4 regions of the Serratia sp. 2723 genome follow, and region 3 is predicted to be linked to each of the others. Evidence: predicted binding sites of a transcription regulator. Region 3 holds the regulator's gene; each other region holds the start of a gene.

Region 1 (5,211 bases), on a different contig from region 3:
CCAGCAACCCGAAGATCGAAACTCTTGCTCAGATCCGTTGGGGAAGTGGATAGCAGGTCGCCTTCGATATCGAGAAAGACGTTCCAGTGCAGGATACCAATGGGCCCCAGTATCTCACGGATATCCTTGACGACATGCCGTATCGCTTTAACGTCGCTCAAATCGGCCGAGAAAGCCTGAACCTTGATACCTTCGGCCGTCAGTTCTGCTACCGCTTTGGCAAGACGTTGACCATTGCGCGCAATCAGGGCGACAGGATGACCAGCCTTGCCAAAACGGTGAGCAACCGCGTGGGAGATCCCCGGGCCGTGTCCACAGATAAGAATGGTGTTTTTCATAGTTGATACTCCAGTTAACAGGTAAAATTACAACTCCAACGTTTCAGTTGGAAATTACTATAGTATGATTACGTAACAACCACAACCGATAGTTAAGAGAGAAAAAAATGGCCTGGGATACAGAAGGGACGAAACGTAAAATTCTGCAAGCAGCGATGGCTGAATTTGCCCAGTTTGGCCCGAATGGCACCACCCATGAACGGATTGCCAGGCTGGCAGGAGTAAACAAAGAACGTGTTTACAATTACTTTGGTGACAAATCGGCGTTATTCGCAGTCGTGTTACGCAATGAGTTGGCCAAAGTGGCGCTAGCTGTGCCTGTACAATCTTTTGCTGTCGAAGACATTGGAGATTACGCGGGGCGGGCTTATGACTATCACCTCGAGAACCCTGAGCTTAGCAGGCTTATGCGCTGGGAAGGTCTAGCTTATGATGCAGAGGTGCCGGACGAGGAACTGCGACGTGAATACTATGGATACAAGGTTCAGGCCGTAGCTGACGGACAGCATCAGGGAGTTGTTACCCAGGCCCTCGACGCGGATCACCTGGCTTTTCTGATATTGGCTCTTGCCGGATGGTGGTCTGCAGTGCCACAGGTCGCGCGTATGTTTACGGGGCCAGACAGCACAGAAGAGCATGCCAGACGGAGAGCTTCTGTCGTAGAGGCAGCCCGACGCCTGGCAACAGCCCCATAAAATGAATGATGGAAAACGCGGCAAATACCAATCAAGCAAAAATTACGACGGTAGTGCTTCCCAGTCATAATAAGTGCAGAAGGGGCACAGCCTGTGTGCCCCTTGGTTGTTTTCCCTGAGCAAGGGATTAAATACGCGCGGCTTCCGGTAATTTCTTCAGATAATGGCCAACCAGCAGGGCCAACAACAGCATCACGCTGATAAAGGCGACTACGCCTCCCCAGCCGAAGTTATGCCAGAACAGGCCGCCCAGTGTACCGGCAACGCTGGAACCTACGTAGTAACAGAACAGATACAGCGAAGAAGCCTGGCCTTTGGCTCGGCGTGCGCGGCGGCCAATCCAACTGCTGGCAACCGAGTGGGCGGCAAAGAAGCCGGCGGTGAACAGCATCATGCCAATAAAGATCACCGCGACAGGGGCCAGGGCGGTGATCAGTATCCCGAGCAGCATAATGATAATGGACGCCAGCAGCACCGGGCCGCGGCCAAATCGGGAGGTCAGGGCACCCGCTTTGGGTGAACTGTAAGAACCGGTGAGATACACCACTGACAACAGACCCACAATGGCCTGGCTAAGATGATAAGGATCGCTCAGCAGGCGGTAGCCGATGTAGTTGAACATCGTCACAAAGCTGCCCATCAGCAGGAAACCTTCGGCAAACAGTAGCGGTAGACCCTTGTCGTGCCAATGCAGCTTAAAGTTAATCAGCAGCGTTCTTGGCCGTAATGAACTGGCGCGAAAGTGTTTGGACGCGGGCAGAATGCGCCAGAACATGCAGGCCGCCGCCAGGGCAAACACCCCAATCACCGCCAGCGAGATCCGCCAGGAGAAGAAATCGGTGAGCACCCCGGTCACCAGGCGCCCGCTCATCCCACCGATCGAGTTACCGCTGATATACAGGCCCATAGAAAAGGCTACGAAGCTCGGGTGGATCTCTTCGCTCAGATAGGTCATACCGACGGCCGCAACCCCGCTCAACGAAAGCCCAATCAGCGCCCGCATCAGCAAGATGCCGTGCCAACTGGTCATGAAGGCACAGATCAGCGTGCAGATTGCCGCCAACAGCAGGGCTACCACCATCACCGACTTGCGGCCAATCGCATCTGACAGCGGACCGGTAAACATCAGGCCTATGGCCAACAATCCAGTGGAGAAGGAGAGAGAAAGACTGCTTTCGGCCGGGGAAATGCCAAAATCTTGCGAAAGCACCGGCAGGATCGGTTGCACACAGTACAGCAACGCAAAGGTAGCCAGCCCGGCAGAGAACAACGCCAAGGTTACGCGCATAAACTGCGGTGTACCGCGTTCGATGTAGGGGAGTTTATTTAGCGTGGTGCGTTTGGTGGTTGGAGCACTGTCAGGGGCTGGCAGCGTTTTTGGCATACTGGCCGCAGAACGCGAAACGGTTGTCACAACTGTTCCTTACCGGGTTCGGGAGATGAAAAACAGGCTTTGAATCACAAAATCATAGGGAGCGGCCAGTTTTTTGTCTAATATATTAATCAACCTAATTAAGATGTTTAAAGTATGAATATCGAGCTCAGACATTTGCGCTATTTTGTCGCCGTCGCCGAAGAGCTGCATTTTGGCCGGGCTGCAGAGCGGTTACGGATTTCCCAGCCGCCCCTTAGCCAACAGATCCAGGCGCTGGAGGAGATGGTGGGGGCGCGTTTGCTGGCGCGCAATAATCGTAATGTCAGCCTGACCCAGGCGGGGGAGATGTTCCTGAAAGAAGCCTATCAGGTGCTTGCCCAGGTCAACCGGGCGGCAGAGAAGGCGGCGCGCCTGGAGCGTGGCGAACTGGGTGAACTGACGATTGGCTTCACCTCTTCGGCTCCGTTTATCAGCGTGGTTTCCCGTAGCTTGCGAGCATTTCGCCAGTTATCTCCAGATGTGCATATCAAAATGCGCGAGGTGAACACCAAGCAACAGCTTGAGCCGCTGCTCAACGGTGACCTGGATCTGGGCGTGATGCGCAATACCCGCTTGCCGGAGGCATTGCAGCATCAGTTGTTATTACGCGAGCCCTTGCTTGCCGTGGTACCGAATGGCCATCCGTTAACCCAAAAGGCAACTGGCACGCTGCGTTTCAGCGATTTGGCTCTGGAACCCTTCGTGTTCTTTTCCCGTGAAGTCGGCACCGCACTGTACGACGAAATTCTGGCTTTGCTGGCCAATGCCGGGATCGCCCCTTACATCACGCAGGAAGTGGGAGAAGCGATGACCATTATCGGTCTGGTCGCGGCCGGGTTGGGGATTTCCATTCTGCCGATGTCCTTTGGCCGGGTGAAGATCGATGGGGTGACCTATCTCCCCTTGGCCGAACCCGAGGCGATGACCGAGGTCTGGTTGGTGCATCATCGCAGCAGGCCGTTAACGGCTGCGGCCAAGGCGTTAATGGCGCTGATGCTCGGGCCAAAAGCTGGGTAAATAAGAGACGTTTTTGGACGGAAATCTCGGTGAATCTGTGCTGTTAATCACATAACGAATCAAATAGTTGACGCTGTATTCCAAAAGCCCCACCATAGCCTCTAATCTTTATTTAGAAGCGCGAAAAATAGCAGGAGCGGGTGTGTGATTGCGGATGGGCAGCCTGGGCATATTGATCAGATCAAGCAAACCAATGCAGGGGCAGTTTACCGGCTGATAGATCGGCTGGGGCCGATTTCGCGCATCGAATTATCCAAGCGGGCACAGCTGGCGCCAGCCAGTATCACCAAGATAGTGCGTGAACTGCTCGAAGCGCATCTGGTTAAAGAAACCGAATATCAGGAAGTTGGTAGCCGTGGCCGCCCGGCCGTTGGCCTGGTGCTGGACACCGAAGCCTGGCATTACCTTTCTGCACGTATCAGCCGTGGCACTATTACCCTGGCGTTGCGCGATCTCAGTAGCAAGCTGGTGATTGAAGAACTGCTGCCGCTAACAGCCGAACATCCTGAGCCATTATTACAACGCATCGTCAGCGAAGTAGACCAGTTTTTTATCCGCCACCAAAGCAAACTGGAACGTTTAACCGCCATCGCCATCACGCTGCCTGGCATGATTGATACCGCTGCAGGTATTGTTCACCGCATGCCGTTTTATGACATCAACGAAATGGCGTTGGGGCCAGCGCTAGAGGCACTGACGGGCCTGCCGGTTTATGTTCAGCATGATATCTGTGCCTGGACAATGGCAGAGGCGCTGTATGGCGCATCCCGTGGCAGCCACAACGTCGTTCAGGTCGTCATCGATCATAACGTCGGCGCAGGGGTGATCACTAACGGACGCGTACTGCATTCGGGCAGCAGCAGCGTGGTGGAGATTGGTCACACACAGGTCGATCCTTACGGAAAACGCTGCTATTGCGGTAACCATGGTTGCCTGGAAACGGTCGCCAGCATTGAAAACATGTTGGAAATTGCCCAGCAACGTCTGGGAGGGTCGATGTCTTCGATGCTGCATGGCGCGCCATTGACCGTGGAGTCCTTATGTGACGCCGCGCTGGCAGGGGATCAATTGGCCAAAGATATTATTCTTGGCGTCGGGCACAGCGTTGGGCGCATCGTGGCGATCATGGTCAACCTGTTCAACCCGGAAAAAATCCTGGTAGGTTCGCCGTTGAACCGTGCCGCAGAAATCCTGCATCCGGCGATTGCTTCGTGCATTCGTCAGCAATCCTTGCCTGCGTACAGCGAGCATGTGCAAGTGGAATCCACCCAATTCTTCAACCAAGGCACCATGCCGGGAGCCGCGCTGGTAAAAGAAGCCATGTATAACGGTTCTTTGCTGGTCAAGTTGCTACAAGGTTGATTTACCCTGTAGTTAGGCGACAAGCTTATTCATACTCAGGAGCTTTGGTAAGTGACTGAGGTGGATAAGTGCAGGTAACAACGCTACAACCTGAAATCCATCGGCTATATTAATTATTCTTATCAGAGTTTCTTATTATTTACCGCCAAAAGATTGAGCTACCTCAAGCCCCTGTTGAGTTGCATCCCCTAGACTTTTGCCGTAGGACGACTCTCGTCGTGATTTACGGCGATTTTTCAGGTTAACGAGGTTCAAGGCAATCTATTCATGTTAAAGCGTTTATTTGTTACAGGCACGGATACCGACGTAGGCAAAACTGTGGTTTCTCGCGGTTTATTGCAGGCTTTCGCCGCGCAAGGTCGCTCAGTAGCGGGTTATAAGCCCG
Region 2 (5,211 bases), on a different contig from region 3:
TGGTGCATGCCATGTAACTGCTGGAGTTGTTTCGGTTGGGCGAAGATGGTCAGGCCGCGCATCAGCATGCTGCCACATACCCGCTGTTGGGCGTCAAACGCCAGTGCCAATACCACGCGGGGTTTGAACCGCCCCCCAGAGCGGCCAACGCCGACGGTGCCCAACTGGCATAAGCGATCGAACGCGCGGTTAAAGCGCTGGATCTGCCACCAACCCAGGGCGATTTGCATCAGCCAGGCGATAACGGCGAAAGTGATTAATGCGCTGGTCATACGGTTGTTCTCCTGTATGAAAATAAAGGGAGAGAGTTCGATGATCGTCCCCTCACCCTAACCCTCTCCCACAGGGAGAGGGGACTGTACGTGCTACGAATTAACTTTCGTACCTAGCCATTGAGCCTATGCCACAGATGATCTCCAGCACCTTACCGCGACACCGAACTGGCTCCCTCTCCCTAAAACAGGTGTCCATGAGGAGCACGGTCTATGCATTGGGAGAGGGTGGGGGTGAGGGGCTGTTAGGTACATATTCTAGTTAGCCTTTATTCCCAACCCGTAAATCAGAACATCACCTGGCCACCGGTAATGTTGATCGACTGGCCGGTGCAGTAAGAGGCTTTCTCGCTGGCATAAAACAGCAGCGTGTTCAGCACGTCCTGGTAGTCACAACCGCGTTTCAGCGGCACCTTATCGGTGTAATACTTCTCGACCTCTTCAGGCTTGATGCCCAGCTTCTGCGCATATTGCGGCAATAGCGACTGGAACATCGGCGACTTTAACAGGTTACCGAGCATCAGGGAGTGCACGGTGATACCGTAATCTGCCAGATCGAGCGCCAGCGACTGCGTCAATCCAACGCCACCGAACTTGGCAGCGCTGTAGCCGGAATTATGCTTGCTGCCGACCTTGCCGGATTTAGAGTTGATTTGAATGATGCGCCCGGCGATACCGTCGCGGATCATCAGGCGAGAGAACTCGCGGGCACACAGGAAATAACCCACCAGGTTCACCTGCAAGGAGCGGTCAAAATCCCCCAATGGGAAATCGGTGATCGGCGCGGCTTTGGCAATCCCGGCGCTGTACACCAACAGGTTTGTCTGACCGAAAGCCCGGTCGACCGCACCAGCCAGCGCGATAACGCTGGCCTCATCGGTGGCATCGGCCTGGAAACCGATGGCGCGATCGGCCCCGAACTCCTGATTGATGTGCTGTGCCACCAGATTGGCGTTGTCGGCATTCAAATCGGCGACCGCAACGCGATAACCCGCTTCAGCCAGGCCATGGCACAGGAAAGCACCCAACGTTTGGCCACCGCCAATCACTACAGCTACTTCAGACATGATCTACTCCTTATGCGATAAATTTCAGTGTGCTGCCTAACGGGATATCAGCGGGCGTGCTGCCTGTTACGTGGATCGTGCCAGGGAATTCGGCCTGAGTTTCGCCATCAAAACGCACGGTGATATGGCCCAGTTCGCGCAGGTTCTGGGTGGCAACTTCTCCGACGGCGGTGATGGGGTAGCGCCGATCGCCAAGCTCCATTACGTCCCCGGTTTGTAATTCACCGGCGGTCTCGCCGTGCTGGTGGATGAAGCAATACTCTTCAATATCTGCCGGTGCGCCTTCTCGGAAGGTGATCAGCATGTTGTCCAGCAGTGCGTCACGGGCGCAGCCGCCAATCTGGGTGATGGTGGTCTGGAAAATGGTGCTCATGGTTTTCCTCCGGGCAATTTATTGATAGATAAAGGCCGATGCGGCCCAGGTGATCAGTACCGTAGGTGCGCCAGTGAGGAAGCGCCCAACCAGTACCGAAGGGACGCCGACACGCACCGTATCCTGCTTGGCCTCTGCCAGGGACAGACCCACCGGGATAAAGTCACAGGCGGCCTGGGCGTTAATGGCGAACAGCGCCGGGAGTGCCAACTGAGGGGGGATATGGCCAAGACCAATCTGTACGCCCACCAACACGCCGATGACCTGAGCGATGACGGCGCCAGGGCCGAGGAACGGCGAAAGCAGGGGGAAGGAACAGATCAGCGCCAATGTCACCAAGCCGATTGGGCTGTTGGCCAGCGGCGTCAGGCCGTGGGCGATAAAGTCACCGAGACCGGAGGCCATGATGATACCGATCAGCGCCGAGACGAAGGCCATAAACGGTAGAATGGTTTTCAACACGGTGTCGATGGTGTCACGGCCAGCCTGGAAGAACACCGCCACCACCGAGCCCATGCCCATACCAACCTTGGCCAGCAAGCCGTCGCTTTGTTCGGTGATTTTCTTGCTGGTGTCGTAGTCGCGGGCTTTCGGCTGCGCCTGGGGGGCGGGAGCCTCAGAACCCTCGGCAATCTCGACCAGGCTGATATTGTTTTCCCGCACGCCGGAAACGTAAATATCCTCCAGAATAAACTGCGCCAGCGGGCCAGACTGGCCGGTCGCGTGGATATTGATGGTCGGAATGCGCCGTTTAGGGTAGATACCGCAACGCAAAGTACCGCCACAGTCGATAATCGCCAGACCGATTTCTTCCGCCGGTGGTTCACCTTCCTTGAAACCGTCTACCGCAGGCCAGCCGGTCAAATCGCTGAGTTTGTCGACGATCGCCGGGCGAGTACCGGCGGTGATATAGACGATCTTCTTGCCAGGCGTAATGGGCAACTGCAGTGGGCCACCCCAGCCGCTGGCCCCTTTCTCGATACGGATGTAAGCACTCATGCTGCACTCCACAAATTAAAGTTGAACCTGGCGATCCAGTTGGATGCCCATCTTGCGTTCAAACACGCTGGTGGTGAGATCGGTGATCCAACCGCGGAAGAAGTTGGTGAACAGCCCAACCAGGAAATAACTCACTGCCAGAGGAGCCAACGGCAGGCCAAGCGTGGTCAAACCGCTGGCAACTCCGAGGTAAACGAACAGTTCGCCAGGGTTGATATGGGGGAACAGGCCGTTCATGGAGTGGCAACTGTAGGAGGCTGCGGCGTAATAACTGGGTTTATATTTCTCTGGCATAAAACGTCCGAGACTCAACGTCATCGGATTACAAAACACAAAGGTGCCGATCAAGGGGAGTAGCAGGTAGCGTGAAACCGGGTTACCGGCACAGCGCTGTGCCAAACGTTCGATACGTTCCTGGCCAACAAACTTGATCAACGCGTTCATGATAACTAACAGGCTGATCAACAACGGTAAAATGCCGGTCACCATACCGACAAACACTTCCCCGCCTTTTTGGAACAGGCCGATAAACCATTCGGCTCCGTGGGTTATTAGCTCAATCATTTTATTCTCCTGTGATGGATGCTATGGCCTGGAGCGAACTGCGGCTCTGTCGCCATGACCCTACAGTAATCACTTTATAGCTATTATTGTTTTAAATAGATCACATTTTGAAAGATAAATATTTTATTGTGAAAGATTGATTTGAAAGAAAAGAAAATATAAATGCAAAGGCAGTGGGTATGAGGGAATGAAAAAAGGCCCAGCAGTGCTGAGCCTTGATGACTAACATTATGAAATATAGCGATTAAGCGATGGTGACGCTGCTGTCGAGGTAGGTGTCTTGCACGGCATTGATCAGGGCGATGCCATCCTTCATCGATTTCTTGAACGCTTTACGCCCCAGGATCAGGCCCATCCCGCCAGCCCGCTTGTTGATCACGGCGGTACGCACTGACTCTTGCAGATCGTTTTCCCCTGCCGCGCCGCCAGAGTTGATTAAACCAGCACGGCCCATGTAGCAGTTTGCCAACTGGTAGCGCACCAGATCGATTGGGTGATCGGTGGTCAGCTTGTCATAGACGCGATCGTCGGTATAACCGAATTTGACCGCACGGTAGCCGCCGTTGTTCTCGGCCATTTTCTGTTTAACGATATCGGCACCGATGGTGGCCGCAATGTGGTTGGCTTGGCCGGTCAGATCGGCGCTGGAATGATAATCGACGCCATCCTTGTTGAACGCAGGGTTACGTAGATAGGCCCACAATACGGTCACCATGCCCAGTTCGTGAGCGCGCTCAAAGGCGATCGAGATCTCTTCAATCTGGCGGCGTGATTGCTCGGAACCGAAGTAAATGGTTGCACCAACCGCCACCGCGCCCATATTGAATGCCTGCTCAACGCTGGCATACAGGGTCTGGTCGTATTGTGTTGGATAGCTCAGGGTTTCGTTGTGGTTCAGTTTGACCAGGAACGGGATCTTATGGGCGTAGCGGCGGGAGACCGAAGCCAGCACGCCGTAAGTGGAAGCCACGCAGTTACAGCCAGCTTCGATTGCCAGCTCAACGATATTTTTCGGATCAAAATAGAGTGGGTTGGCGGCAAATGAGGCCCCGGCAGAGTGCTCCACGCCCTGATCGACCGGCAGGATCGACAGGTACCCGGTGCCCGCCAGGCGGCCATGGTTCAGCAAGGTTTGCATTGAGCGCAGCACGCTGTTTGGGCGGTTGTTATCGATCATCACTCGATCAACGAAATCGCCACCGGGCAGATACAGATTTTCAGCAGGGATGGTAGTACAGCGATGTTGCAAAAGGTTTTCCGCTTCCCTACCTAACAATTGTGCAATATCCGTCATGATTCACTCCCGTTAAAGCTTCTTTATACACCGGTAACTCTGGGTATTTGGCCACCGGCGTAGTCAAAAGCGGTGATTGAAGCTATGCAAAAGATACTAATCAAAACCTGATGATGCGAAGAGACAATAGATGCGATTGAGAAGAAATGCTATTTAGAAGGCAAAATTTGCGAGTGAGCGCTTGTTGATGGCGTCCCCTTTCCTGGTCGGAGAGGGGAACAGCTTTTACTCGGCTTCAAACCAGTCGGTATTTTGCAGGGCAATTGGGGTGATCGAGTAGATCATCTCCTGCAAATGCTCGTGAATGGCCCGCTCCGCGGCATCCGGATCCTGGGCTTTCAGTGCCTCAAAAATGCGGTAATGCTGGTGGATCAGATTCTCCGGCGGTGACACTTCGCTCAGGCTGAGGAAGCGCACCCGGTCCATCGTCGCTTTGATGGTCTCGATGGTTTCCCACGCCAGGGCACAGTTGGCCATTTGCGTCAGCAGATGGTGGAATTCGTCGTCCAGCGCCAAAAACTCGCGGATCTGATTATTCTGTGCCGCCAGCTCCTGACGATGCAGGTTATGCTCCAGCGTCATCAGTTGCTCGGGGGTGATGCTGGTGGCAACGCGTCGCACGATGGCACACTCCACCGCCTG
Region 3 (5,211 bases):
TCACGAATGCCAGCAGACCTAGCGCAGAGAACGACCCACGCCAGCCGATGTGATCCAGGCAATAGACTGCGACCAGCGGCCCGACGGTCATCGCCAACCCGGCGGAGGACAGCAGAATGGACTGCGCGAAGGTGCGCTGTTCCAGTGGGAAATTCGCCACTACCGCCTTGGCGCAGGAACACGGATAGCCGGAGTGGCCAATACCGGACAGGAAGCGGAACGTCACCAGCAGGCCCAGGCCGAACCCCAGAATGCCGAAGCACAGGGCAAATCCCCCCAGCAGCAGTAACGAACTGCACAGCACTTTCTTAAAACCAAAGCGGTCATTGAGCCATCCCGCTGGTATCTGGAACAGGGAATACGCCAGGAAAAACATCCCGGTAATGTAGCCCAGTTGTTCCGGCTGTAGATTGAACTCGCGTTCGATAGGTAACAACGCAAAACCCATCACGGTTTTATCGATGTACACCACGACATAGCCCACAAACAGCAAAAAAATCATTAGCGAACGATTTTTCAACACTGATATTCCTTTAAGTTATCACCCAGGCTGCCTACCAGCTTGGCAGGCGTAATTTAATAATGTGATCCAAGTCACTTTATATTTTTAATAACAGTCACTTACAATAACACGCTGAAATTATCGCCTTTTACCGAGCGGCATAAGATACAATTTTGTAAGGGGTGATGCTTTTTATTGATAGGGTAGGGAATGCGCTATTTACCGAAGTTACAGCAGTTGAAAGTCTTCCAGCAGGTGATCCGCAGCGGCAGTATTCGCGGGGCCGCGCGCGCGCTGGAGCAGTCTCAACCGGCGGTGAGTCGTACCATCCGTGAACTGGAACAGACCCTGGAAACCCAGTTGATCATTCGCAGCAGCCAGGGAATGACGCTGACCGAAACCGGCCGCGCCTTCGCCCTGCGGATGCAGTTGATCCTGGAGGAATTGCAGCGCGCTGCCGATGAGATCCAGCAGTTGAATCAACATTCGCAAGGTAACGTCGCCATCGGCTGCTCTTCGCTACTGGCACTCACGGTATTACCCGAACTGGTCGAAGCCTTCAAACAGCCGTTTCCGCAAACCAATCTGCTGATCCGTGAGGCGCAGCTTTCTACCCTGCTACCAGCACTGCGCGAAGGCCGCCTGGATTTTGCCGTAGGTACCGTCAGCCCGGAGTTGCCGCTGGAGGATCTGGTACGAGAACCGCTGTTCAACGCTTCTTTTGGCATTATTGCGCGCCAGGGGCACCCGCTGGCTCAGGCAAACTGCCTGGATGAACTACGTGACGCCAAATGGTTATTGCCGGAAACCGATATGGGCTATTACCAGCAGCTGCGCGCGGTGTTGGGCACTTTCTATCAGCAATTGAGCCGATCGCCCATTCGCTCGGATTCAGTGACCTGCGGCTTGAATATGGTGTTGGAGGCGGATTATTTGACTATCGTGGCGCGGGCGATGAGCGCACCGTTCCATTTGCAGCATCGGCTGGTAACATTGCCTATCGACACGCTACCACAGGCTCAATATTGCGTACTGTATTCACAAAAATCGCCGCTAACCGTGACGGCACGGCGATTTCTTGATTTATTGCGAGCCCACTGCCTGCGCTACCCTTGGTAGGAGGATCACGCCACTTCGCGGATTTCGAAGCTGTGGCTGATGCTGGCGGCTTTACCCAACATCAAGGAGACGGAGCAGTATTTCTCGGCGGAAAGATCCACCGCGCGCTCTACAGTCTTATCGGTCAGCCCTTTGCCGGTGACAATAAAATGCAGGTTGATATGGGTAAACAGACGTGGCGCTTCTTCACGGCGCTCAGAGGTCAGTTTTACCTCACAGTCACGCACATCGTTACGCCCTTTTTGCAGGATCGACACCACATCAATGGCGCTACAGCCGCCGACGGACATCAACACCATTTCCATCGGGCTTGGCGCTTTATCGCCCGCGTTGCCATCCATCAAAACCTGGTGGCCGGACGCAGACTCACCCAGGAATGTCAGCCCTTCTACCCACTTAACTCTTGCCTGCATGTTACACACTCCGGTTAATTTCTTAAAAACAGGGTACGCTTTCGCATACATTCTGGCAACGTAACCTGATGCTAATCATGCTGAAGCGAGACAACACAAGACACCCGCCTCACTCTGTGCTACAAACAGAGCCGCAATAACTCTTTCCAGGTCACCGATTTCAGGGATACGTCCAAGGAAAGGCCCCTATATTGGTATGTTAACAGAATGTAGCTTGCAGCACTCCCCGCAAGTTAATATGCTAGAGCACAAGCGTATTTCTATAACACGCCTCAAAACCTGTTGATAGCCACAATTAAAACACCAGGCTATAAGCACGTTTTACAGGGAACTCTGACCCCTGTGATACAAGGCAGCGATAACAACAGAGGATAACAGCGAATGGTTCTCGGCAAACCGCAAACAGACCCGACTCTCGAATGGTTCCTGTCTCATTGCCATATCCACAAATATCCATCAAAGAGTACGCTGATTCACCAAGGTGAAAAGGCCGAAACGCTTTACTACATCGTCAAAGGCTCCGTCGCGGTGCTGATTAAAGATGAAGAAGGCAAAGAGATGATCCTGTCCTACCTTAACCAGGGGGATTTCATCGGCGAGCTTGGATTATTTGAAGAAGGCCAGGAGCGTAGCGCCTGGGTACGGGCCAAAACCGCCTGTGAAGTGGCTGAAATTTCCTACAAGAAATTCCGCCAGTTGATCCAGGTAAACCCGGATATCCTGATGCGCCTGTCCGCACAGATGGCTAACCGCCTGCAAGTCACCTCAGAGAAAGTGGGTAACCTCGCCTTCCTTGACGTTACTGGTCGCATTGCACAGACCTTGCTGAACCTGGCAAAACAACCTGATGCCATGACTCACCCAGACGGCATGCAGATCAAGATCACCCGCCAGGAAATTGGCCAAATCGTCGGTTGCTCACGTGAAACCGTCGGTCGTATTTTGAAAATGCTCGAAGATCAAAACCTGATCTCCGCACACGGCAAAACCATTGTCGTGTACGGTACGCGTTAATCCCCAGGGAAACGGTGCAGCAATGCGCCGTTTCTTTGCCTGCTGAATAGCCAACCATGTGGCGCCGTCTGATCTACCACCCGGAAGTCAACTACGCACTGCGGCAAACGCTGGTGTTGTGCCTGCCGGTGGCGTTTGGTTTGCTGATTGGCAACCTGCAACTCGGCATGCTGTTCTCGTTGGTGCCCGCCTGCTGCAACATTGCCGGGCTGGATACGCCACACAAACGCTTTTTCAAACGCCTGATCGTAGGTGGCTCTCTATTCGCACTCAGCAGCTTTCTGCTGCAACAAGCCCTGCTGTGGGACCTGCCGTTACCCTTGCTGATGTTGGCAATGGCGCTGTTACTCGGCGTCAGCGGTGAGATCAGCCCACTACATGCACGCCTGCTGCCAGCCGCACTGGTTGCCGCCATCTTTTCCCTCAGCATGGTAGGCACCGTACCAATCTGGTATGCCCCTTTGCTGTATATCGTTGGCACCGCCTGGTACGGGCTGTTTACCTGGGCCTGGTTCAAGCTGTGGAAAGAGCAGCCGATGCGCGAATCCTTAAGCCAGCTGTATATGCAGTTGGCGGACTATTTTGAAGCCAAATACTCATTACTGACGCAGCACACCGTTCCTGAAACGGCCCTGCCGCCGCTGTTGCAACGCCAACAGCAAGTGATGGATCTGATCAGTCTGCTATACCAACAGCTTAACTTCCTGCCCCATGCCGATAACCTGGAGCAGAAGCGCCTGCAACGCACGTTTCAGGTGGCGCTCGATTTGCAAGAGCACATCACCGTCAGCCTGCATCTGCCGGAAGAAGTGCAAAAGCTGGTGGAGCAAAGCCAGGCCGAAGCGATTATCCGCCGCAACGCCCAGGTGATCGCCACGCGCCTGCGGGTGGTGGCCGACGATATTCTCTATCATCGACACTCTGCGCGTTTCAGTATGAAGAATGAGCTGGCGGCGCTGGAAAAAGTGGCCTCACAACACGCAGATAATCCGGTTGGCCAGTTCTGCTATTACCACTTCAGCCGCATCGCACGCCTGCTGCGCACCCAGCACCCGCTTTACCGCCGCAATCTGATGGCCAATCAGTCACGGCTGCCGTTCTGGCCCGCGGTGGTGAGCTATCTGTCATTCAAATCCAACGCCCTGCGCAACGCCACCAGGCTGGGGGTCATTCTGGCGGCAGGCAGCAGCCTGGGCATGTTGTTCAACCTGCCAAAACCCTATTGGATCTTGCTGACCATCATGCTGGTCAGCCAAAACGGCTATAACGCTACGCGGGTGAGGATCCAGCACCGTGCCCTCGGCACGTTGGCCGGGTTGGTGATTGCCGCCGGGCTGTTGCAACTGCAGATGCCGGAGAACGTGACGCTGAGCATCATGTTGGCGATCACCCTGGCAGCCTATCTGATCCTGCGGAAAAACTACGGGCTGGCGGTGATGGGCTTCACCGTGACCGCCGTCTACACCTTGCAGCTCCTGGCGCTGAATGGCACCCATTTCCTGGTCCCCCGCCTGATCGATACCCTTATCGGCTGCGTATTGGTGTTTGGCGGCACGATCTGGCTATGGCCGCAGTGGCAGAGTGGCCTGCTACGTAAAAACGCCCATCAGGCGCTGGAGCACGATCAGACGGCATTACGCTTATTGCTTGAAGAACAGGAGCCGGACCCCAGCGAACTGGCCTACACGCGTATGCAGGTCAATCAGGCGCATAACGCCCTGTTTACCTCGCTCAATCAGGCAATGCAGGAACCGGGGTTTGAATCGAATTATCTGGCAGATATGCGGCTGTGGATCACCCATAACCAGTTTATCGTTGAACACCTGAATGCGATGACCATTCTGGCGCGCGAGCACTATATGCTGACGCCAAAACTGGCTCAGGAGTATCTGCAAACCTCTGAGATAGCTTTGCAGAGCTGCCAGCAGCGCTTGGAATATGACGGCCCGAGTACCAGTAACAGCATCATGCAGCCACCGGACCTGCACCCGGACATGCCGGTAACCGAGATGGAACGCCACCTGCGGCGGATCCTTTCTCACCTGACCGTGATGCATACCATTTCGTCACTGGCGTGGCGCCAGCGCCCACATCATGGGATCTGGCTGAAGCGCAAACTGCGGGAAAGCTGAGGTTGCCGGGGCCGATGCTGAAGTTCGGCCC
Region 4 (5,211 bases), on a different contig from region 3:
GCAAGCTGGTACGCCAGTTCCCGACTTCTGGCTCGGCTTACACCTACGCACAAAAGGCCATCAACCCGCATGTGGGTTTCCTGGTTGGCTGGTCATCGCTGCTGGATTATCTGTTTTTGCCGATGATCAATACGCTATTGGCCAAAATCTATCTTACGGCCCTGTTCCCAGAGGTTCCGCCGTGGATCTGGGTGGTCGGGTTTGTGATCCTGATCACCGCCATCAACCTGAAAAGCGTCAGCCTGGTGGCAAACTTCAACACCTTGTTTGTGGTGGCGCAGGTGGCAATTATCGTGGTGTTTATTTTCCTGGTGGTACGAGGGTTGCACAATGGCGAAGGGGTTGGTCAGGTGTGGAGTCTGCAACCTTTTATCAGTGAAAACGCCCATCTATTGCCGATCATTACCGGCGCCACCATCCTGTGCTTTTCGTTTCTGGGGTTTGATGCCGTCACTACGCTGTGTGAAGAAACGCCTGATGCCGCCCGTGTGATCCCGCGTGCTATCTTCCTTACCGCACTTTACGGTGGGGTGATCTTCATTACCGTATCGTTCTTTATTCAGCTGTTCTTCCCGACACTGGAGCGTTTCAAACAGCCGGATGCGGCACTGCCAGAAATCGCGCTGTATGTGGGCGGCATGCTGTTCCAGTCAATCTTCCTGTGCGTCACCTTTATCAACACCCTGGCTTCTGGACTGGCTTCCCACGCCAGCGTGTCCAGGCTGCTGTATGTGATGGGGCGCGACAATGTGTTCCCGGAAAAATTCTTTGGTTACGTGCATCCTAAATGGCGCACGCCAGCGCTTAACGTGTTGCTGGTTGGTTTGGTGGCGTTATCGGCCTTATCGTTCAATTTGGTGACGGCGACTGCCCTGATCAACTTTGGCGCGCTGGTGGCCTTTACCTTCGTCAATCTTTCGGTGATCAGTCACTTCTATATTCGTCAAGGGCGCAACAAGAGCTGGAAAGACCGCTTCCATTACCTGATTTTGCCGCTGGTGGGGGCGCTGACGGTAGGGATCTTGTGGTTGAACCTGGAAAAAAGCTCCTTGACCATGGGGCTGCTGTGGGCGGCGCTTGGGTTTGGCTATCTGGCCTATCTTACCCGTCGTTTCCGCCAGCCTCCGCCGCAGTTGGAACGCCAACCTCAGCAGTAAAGATACGGGCGCAGCGCTGCGCCCTTTCTTTTTCCCCTCTAGGGCAGTAGAGTAAAAAAACCGCACAAAAATAACCGATTGGATCCTACGCTAATGCCTCCGTTGTCCGCTTCTCATAAAGCCACCTTGCTCGGCCTGCTGGCCATTGTGTTATGGAGCAGCGTGGTTGGCCTGATCCGCAGCGTCAGCGAAGGGTTGGGGGCGGTCGGTGGGGCGGCGATGATCTACAGCGTGGGCACGTTGTTTCTGCTGGTGGTGATGGGTGCCCCCAAGCTGCGTGAGTTCCGCCGTTCCTATCTGATCCTCGGCAGCCTGCTGTTTGTGCTGTATGAGATCTGCCTCTCGTTATCACTGGGCTATGCCAGCAACCGTATGCAGGCCATTGAGCTGGGGATGATCAACTATCTTTGGCCCTGCTTTACGGTGCTGATGGCCATCCTGTTCAACGGGCAAAAGGCCAAATGGTGGGTGGTGCCTGGCTTGTTGCTCTCCCTGTTCGGTATCGGCTGGATCATGAGTGGCAGCGGCGGTTGGTCACCGGCGCAAATGCTGGCTAACGTGCGCAGCAATCCGTTGAGTTACGGGCTGGCGTTCAGTGGAGCGGTGATTTGGGCCATCTATTGCAACGTGACCAAGAGGATCGCCCAGGGCAAAAACGCGGTAGTGCTGTTTATCTCCCTGACCGCGCTGGCGCTGTGGCTGATTTATCCTTTCAGTAATGAAAGCGGCATGCACTTCAGCCTGCCGGTTGTGGTGGCGTTGCTGTGCGTGGGTTCGGCGATGGGGGCTGGCTATGCCGCTTGGAACGTCGGGATCCTGCATGGCAATATGACGCTGCTGGCGACCGTATCTTACTTTACCCCGGTGCTGTCATCGGTGTTTGCCGCTGTGGTACTCAGCACTGCGCTGACTCTCAACTTCTGGCAGGGGGTGATGATGGTGACGTCAGGATCGCTGATTTGCTGGCGGGCTACCCGCGCCAATTAACGCTTATTTTTGCTTTGGCGAGCAGCAAAGTCATGAATTTCGATCTAATCTCAAGGTAAGTGCTTCGCCAGAAGGAGTGGGAAAATGAGAAAAGATATTCAATTTATTCAGCAGCCAGCGCTAAATGGTCACAGCTTCAGCACCGGCGATATCGTGCGCCTGACCACCTCTAATCTGCCGCATGAGTATCAGTTGGATGTGATGATCCTGCGCCGTGACGATAAGCTGATCCATGGTTCGGTAGTCGTGGCCTCGCCGAAAATCGATATCCCCGTCAGCCAATGGGAAATTGCCACGGGTGATGAGGTGGTATTCCGGCAAGAGAACATTGCCAAGGCCGTACCCGGAGCCCGCTGAAAAAACCAACCGGTTCGCCATGTAAGGGGGGCCGTATACTGGGCCAGCCTGCCACTAAGCCGACATAAGCGTCGGCTTTTTTACGTGCTTTTTCACTCCAGGTTAAAATTTGGTGTCGAACACAAAGACACCAAAAATCGTCGATTGAAAATTTATCGATATGATGAAAATCACATCAAAAATGTTTTGCACTGCAATTTATTTTGAAAAATGAGAACGCAATCGATTACGCAATGATAAAATGCCTAACTGGATCACAGATTATTACAGTGAGTGCTTTCTATAATGCGCACGGCAACCAGTAATAGGTAACCGTTTGTTTACAACAGGCGTCGCCAGACTCATATCATTCTAACGGGCAGGGAATGGCCCACTCAGCATGTGGTATTAAAATGAAGAAAATAGCTCTCGCAGCAGGTGTGCTTCTCTCCGCGTCTTTCAGCCCCGCTTCCATGGCGGCAGAAAGCAAAGACAGCCAGTTTCTGTCAGACTGGTGGCATCAGAGTGTCAACGTAGTAGGCAGCTACCATACCCGCTTCGGGCCGCAGCTGAACAATGACGTGTATCTGGAGTATGAAGCCTTTGCCAAGAAAGACTGGCTGGATTTCTATGGCTATGTGGACGTGCCAAAGTTCTTCGGCACCGGTAACACGCCAAACCGCGGCATCTGGGATAAAGGTTCACCGCTGTTTATGGAGATCGAACCGCGCTTCTCTATCGACAAACTGACCGGCACCAACCTGGGCTTTGGGCCGTTCAAAGAGTGGTATTTTGCCAACAACTACGTTTACGACATGGGGCGTAACAACGCCTCCCGTCAAAGCACCTGGTATATGGGCCTGGGCACCGATATCGAAACCGGTCTGCCGATGAGCCTGTCGATGAACATTTATGCCAAATACCAATGGCAGAACTATGGTGCATCCAACGAGAACAGTTGGGACGGCTATCGCTTCAAGGTGAAATACTTTGTACCGCTGACCGAAATGTGGGGCGGCAACCTGAGCTATATCGGTTTCACCAACTTTGACTTTGACTCCGATCTGGGCAGCGACAACTTCGTAGTGAATGGCCGCCAGGCGCGTACCAGCAACTCTATCGCCTCCAGCCACATTCTGGCGCTGAACTACGATCACTGGCATTACTCCTTTGTGGCGCGTTACTTCCATAACGGTGGTCAATGGCAGGATGGGGTGGATATCGGTACGCCGCAGGGGCCAATCAAGTCTACTGGCTGGGGTTACTACCTGGTTGCCGGTTATAACTTCTGATTTTCCGTGGTATCAGAAACAGGAAACCCCGCGCTGGCGGGGTTTTTTTCATCATTTTAGCTAACTTTCCGCGGGTAAATGTTTAACCGGCATAAACAATTTACCCTTGATAACGTAGCACTCATTGTCGATCCAGTTGAGGATCTGCTCACGGCTGACACCTTCAAATTGTGCATAGCGATAAATATCGCCATTAAAGTGCAGCTGGATGTACTCCATCAGCGTCATGTGCATGGGTATAACTCCTAAACGCCCAGAAATAGCGGTATCGCCATGCCGAGTGGTTGAGGTTCGCAAGGCCTAAAGGTAAATTATCAGCAACAAAACCGCAACGAAAAACACTGAAAAGAGGCGTGTCGGCAGTGAAAAATAGTAAAGGAATTCCCGCATAGGGCGGCGGGAAATAGCGCACTATCATTTATCGATGACATAAGATGGGTTTGAGGTGCAACGAAAAAGAGCAGGTTTACTCATCTTCGCAGCCCACTAAAATTACTGGATGGCTTATTTGGCCGCAAGAAAAATCTACGGAATTCACTCGGATATCATGAGTAGTTTTGAGCATGAACAATTTTTTGTCTTCTAACCACGATCTATTTTTTTATAACTGGCGTGAATGATAGGTCGAGCAGTGACCTGCTGATGAGGCAAAGCGGCTAAACGGGCGCACAATGCGGCGCCCCTACAGAGCGTGGCGAACTTTTACGTGCGGGCGCTGATGTTCTTTTTGAACGTCAGTACCCGGCTACGGCTGGCGATCAGATCGACCTGGTAACCGCGGAAATACAGACAGAACCGATTCAGGCTGGGTCCATCGTTGCTTTCAACCAATATCCTCCCATCTCCCAGCGAACTCAGGGTGCCTGTTTGCACCGCCGGGCCGACCCCGATGTGGATCTGGTTGCCGCAAATTTCGAACGCGGTGCGGTATTGTGGATGATACCAGTGCCCTTGAACCTGTTTGAGACAAACCGTTTCGCTAGCCACCGGCAGAAAGCGGCGTGCAACGTGGCCAACTTCACCTTCTATGGCTTCACCTGTCCACTTAAGACGCATTGGCTGATGGGCCGAGAGCGATACCGCATAACCGTCTTCACTTTGATACAGCGGTTCGTTGCTGCCCAGATAAGCCACGTTGCCCCCTTTAACCTCCAACCAATAGGGTTCCGCCCGGGTGGCGTAGATCCCATCTGGGATCGCCGTGCTGCGTTGGGGCAGCGGTTCACTCAGCAGCGCCGCCATCACCTGTAAAATGATGGCAAAGCTGTCACAATCTTCACGGTTAGCGACCAGCAAAGCACCGGCTTGCCGGTCTGGCGCTAGCAGAAAATAGGTCTTATAACCGGCATGAGAACCGCCGTGGCCCAGTAATGTCAGGCTGCCAAGCGGCGTTCGCGCCAGCCCAAGTCCATAATGGCTGATTTGGCCCTGGCTGAGCC

The links. The regulator CRP, encoded in region 3, controls carbon source genes, mostly activating them, when cyclic AMP is high. The targets are predictions, from matches to a motif close to ATGTGANNNNNNTCACAT.
Region 1: a site for CRP is predicted at 3,500-3,517, ahead of mlc (sugar metabolism global transcriptional regulator Mlc). Genes of this name have one in related genera too.
Region 2: a site for CRP is predicted at 3,364-3,381, ahead of srlA (PTS glucitol/sorbitol transporter subunit IIC). Genes of this name have one in related genera too.
Region 4: a site for CRP is predicted at 2,660-2,677, ahead of ABIE29_RS10475 (nucleoside-specific channel-forming protein Tsx). Genes of this name have one in related genera too.

Annotation. Positions count from the first base shown of each region.
Region 1 covers NZ_JBNDIN010000005.1:150,380-155,590, reverse strand. The annotation lists gene ABIE29_RS09580 (SDR family NAD(P)-dependent oxidoreductase) at 1-338, opposite strand, end outside; gene ABIE29_RS09575 (TetR family transcriptional regulator) at 446-1,033, shown strand; gene ABIE29_RS09570 (MFS transporter) at 1,161-2,417, opposite strand; gene ABIE29_RS09565 (LysR substrate-binding domain-containing protein) at 2,562-3,464, shown strand; gene mlc (sugar metabolism global transcriptional regulator Mlc) at 3,609-4,826, shown strand; gene bioD (dethiobiotin synthase) at 5,094-5,211, shown strand, end outside.
Region 2 covers NZ_JBNDIN010000009.1:115,214-120,424, forward strand. The annotation lists gene gutM (transcriptional regulator GutM) at 1-272, opposite strand, end outside; gene srlD (sorbitol-6-phosphate dehydrogenase) at 560-1,339, opposite strand; gene srlB (PTS glucitol/sorbitol transporter subunit IIA) at 1,350-1,712, opposite strand; gene srlE (PTS glucitol/sorbitol transporter subunit IIB) at 1,731-2,711, opposite strand; gene srlA (PTS glucitol/sorbitol transporter subunit IIC) at 2,727-3,275, opposite strand; gene fbaB (class I fructose-bisphosphate aldolase) at 3,520-4,569, opposite strand; gene ABIE29_RS15160 (GntR family transcriptional regulator) at 4,795-5,211, opposite strand, start outside.
Region 3 covers NZ_JBNDIN010000010.1:132,258-137,468, reverse strand. The annotation lists gene ABIE29_RS16050 (MFS transporter) at 1-523, opposite strand, end outside; gene ABIE29_RS16045 (LysR substrate-binding domain-containing protein) at 713-1,621, shown strand; gene ABIE29_RS16040 (OsmC family protein) at 1,627-2,034, opposite strand; gene crp (cAMP-activated global transcriptional regulator CRP) at 2,416-3,048, shown strand; gene ABIE29_RS16030 (YccS/YhfK family putative transporter) at 3,105-5,180, shown strand.
Region 4 covers NZ_JBNDIN010000005.1:336,166-341,376, reverse strand. The annotation lists gene ABIE29_RS10490 (APC family permease) at 1-1,157, shown strand, start outside; gene yddG (aromatic amino acid DMT transporter YddG) at 1,251-2,144, shown strand; gene ABIE29_RS10480 (hypothetical protein) at 2,229-2,501, shown strand; gene ABIE29_RS10475 (nucleoside-specific channel-forming protein Tsx) at 2,894-3,772, shown strand; gene ABIE29_RS10470 (hypothetical protein) at 3,833-4,006, opposite strand; gene ABIE29_RS10465 (serine hydrolase domain-containing protein) at 4,475-5,211, opposite strand, start outside.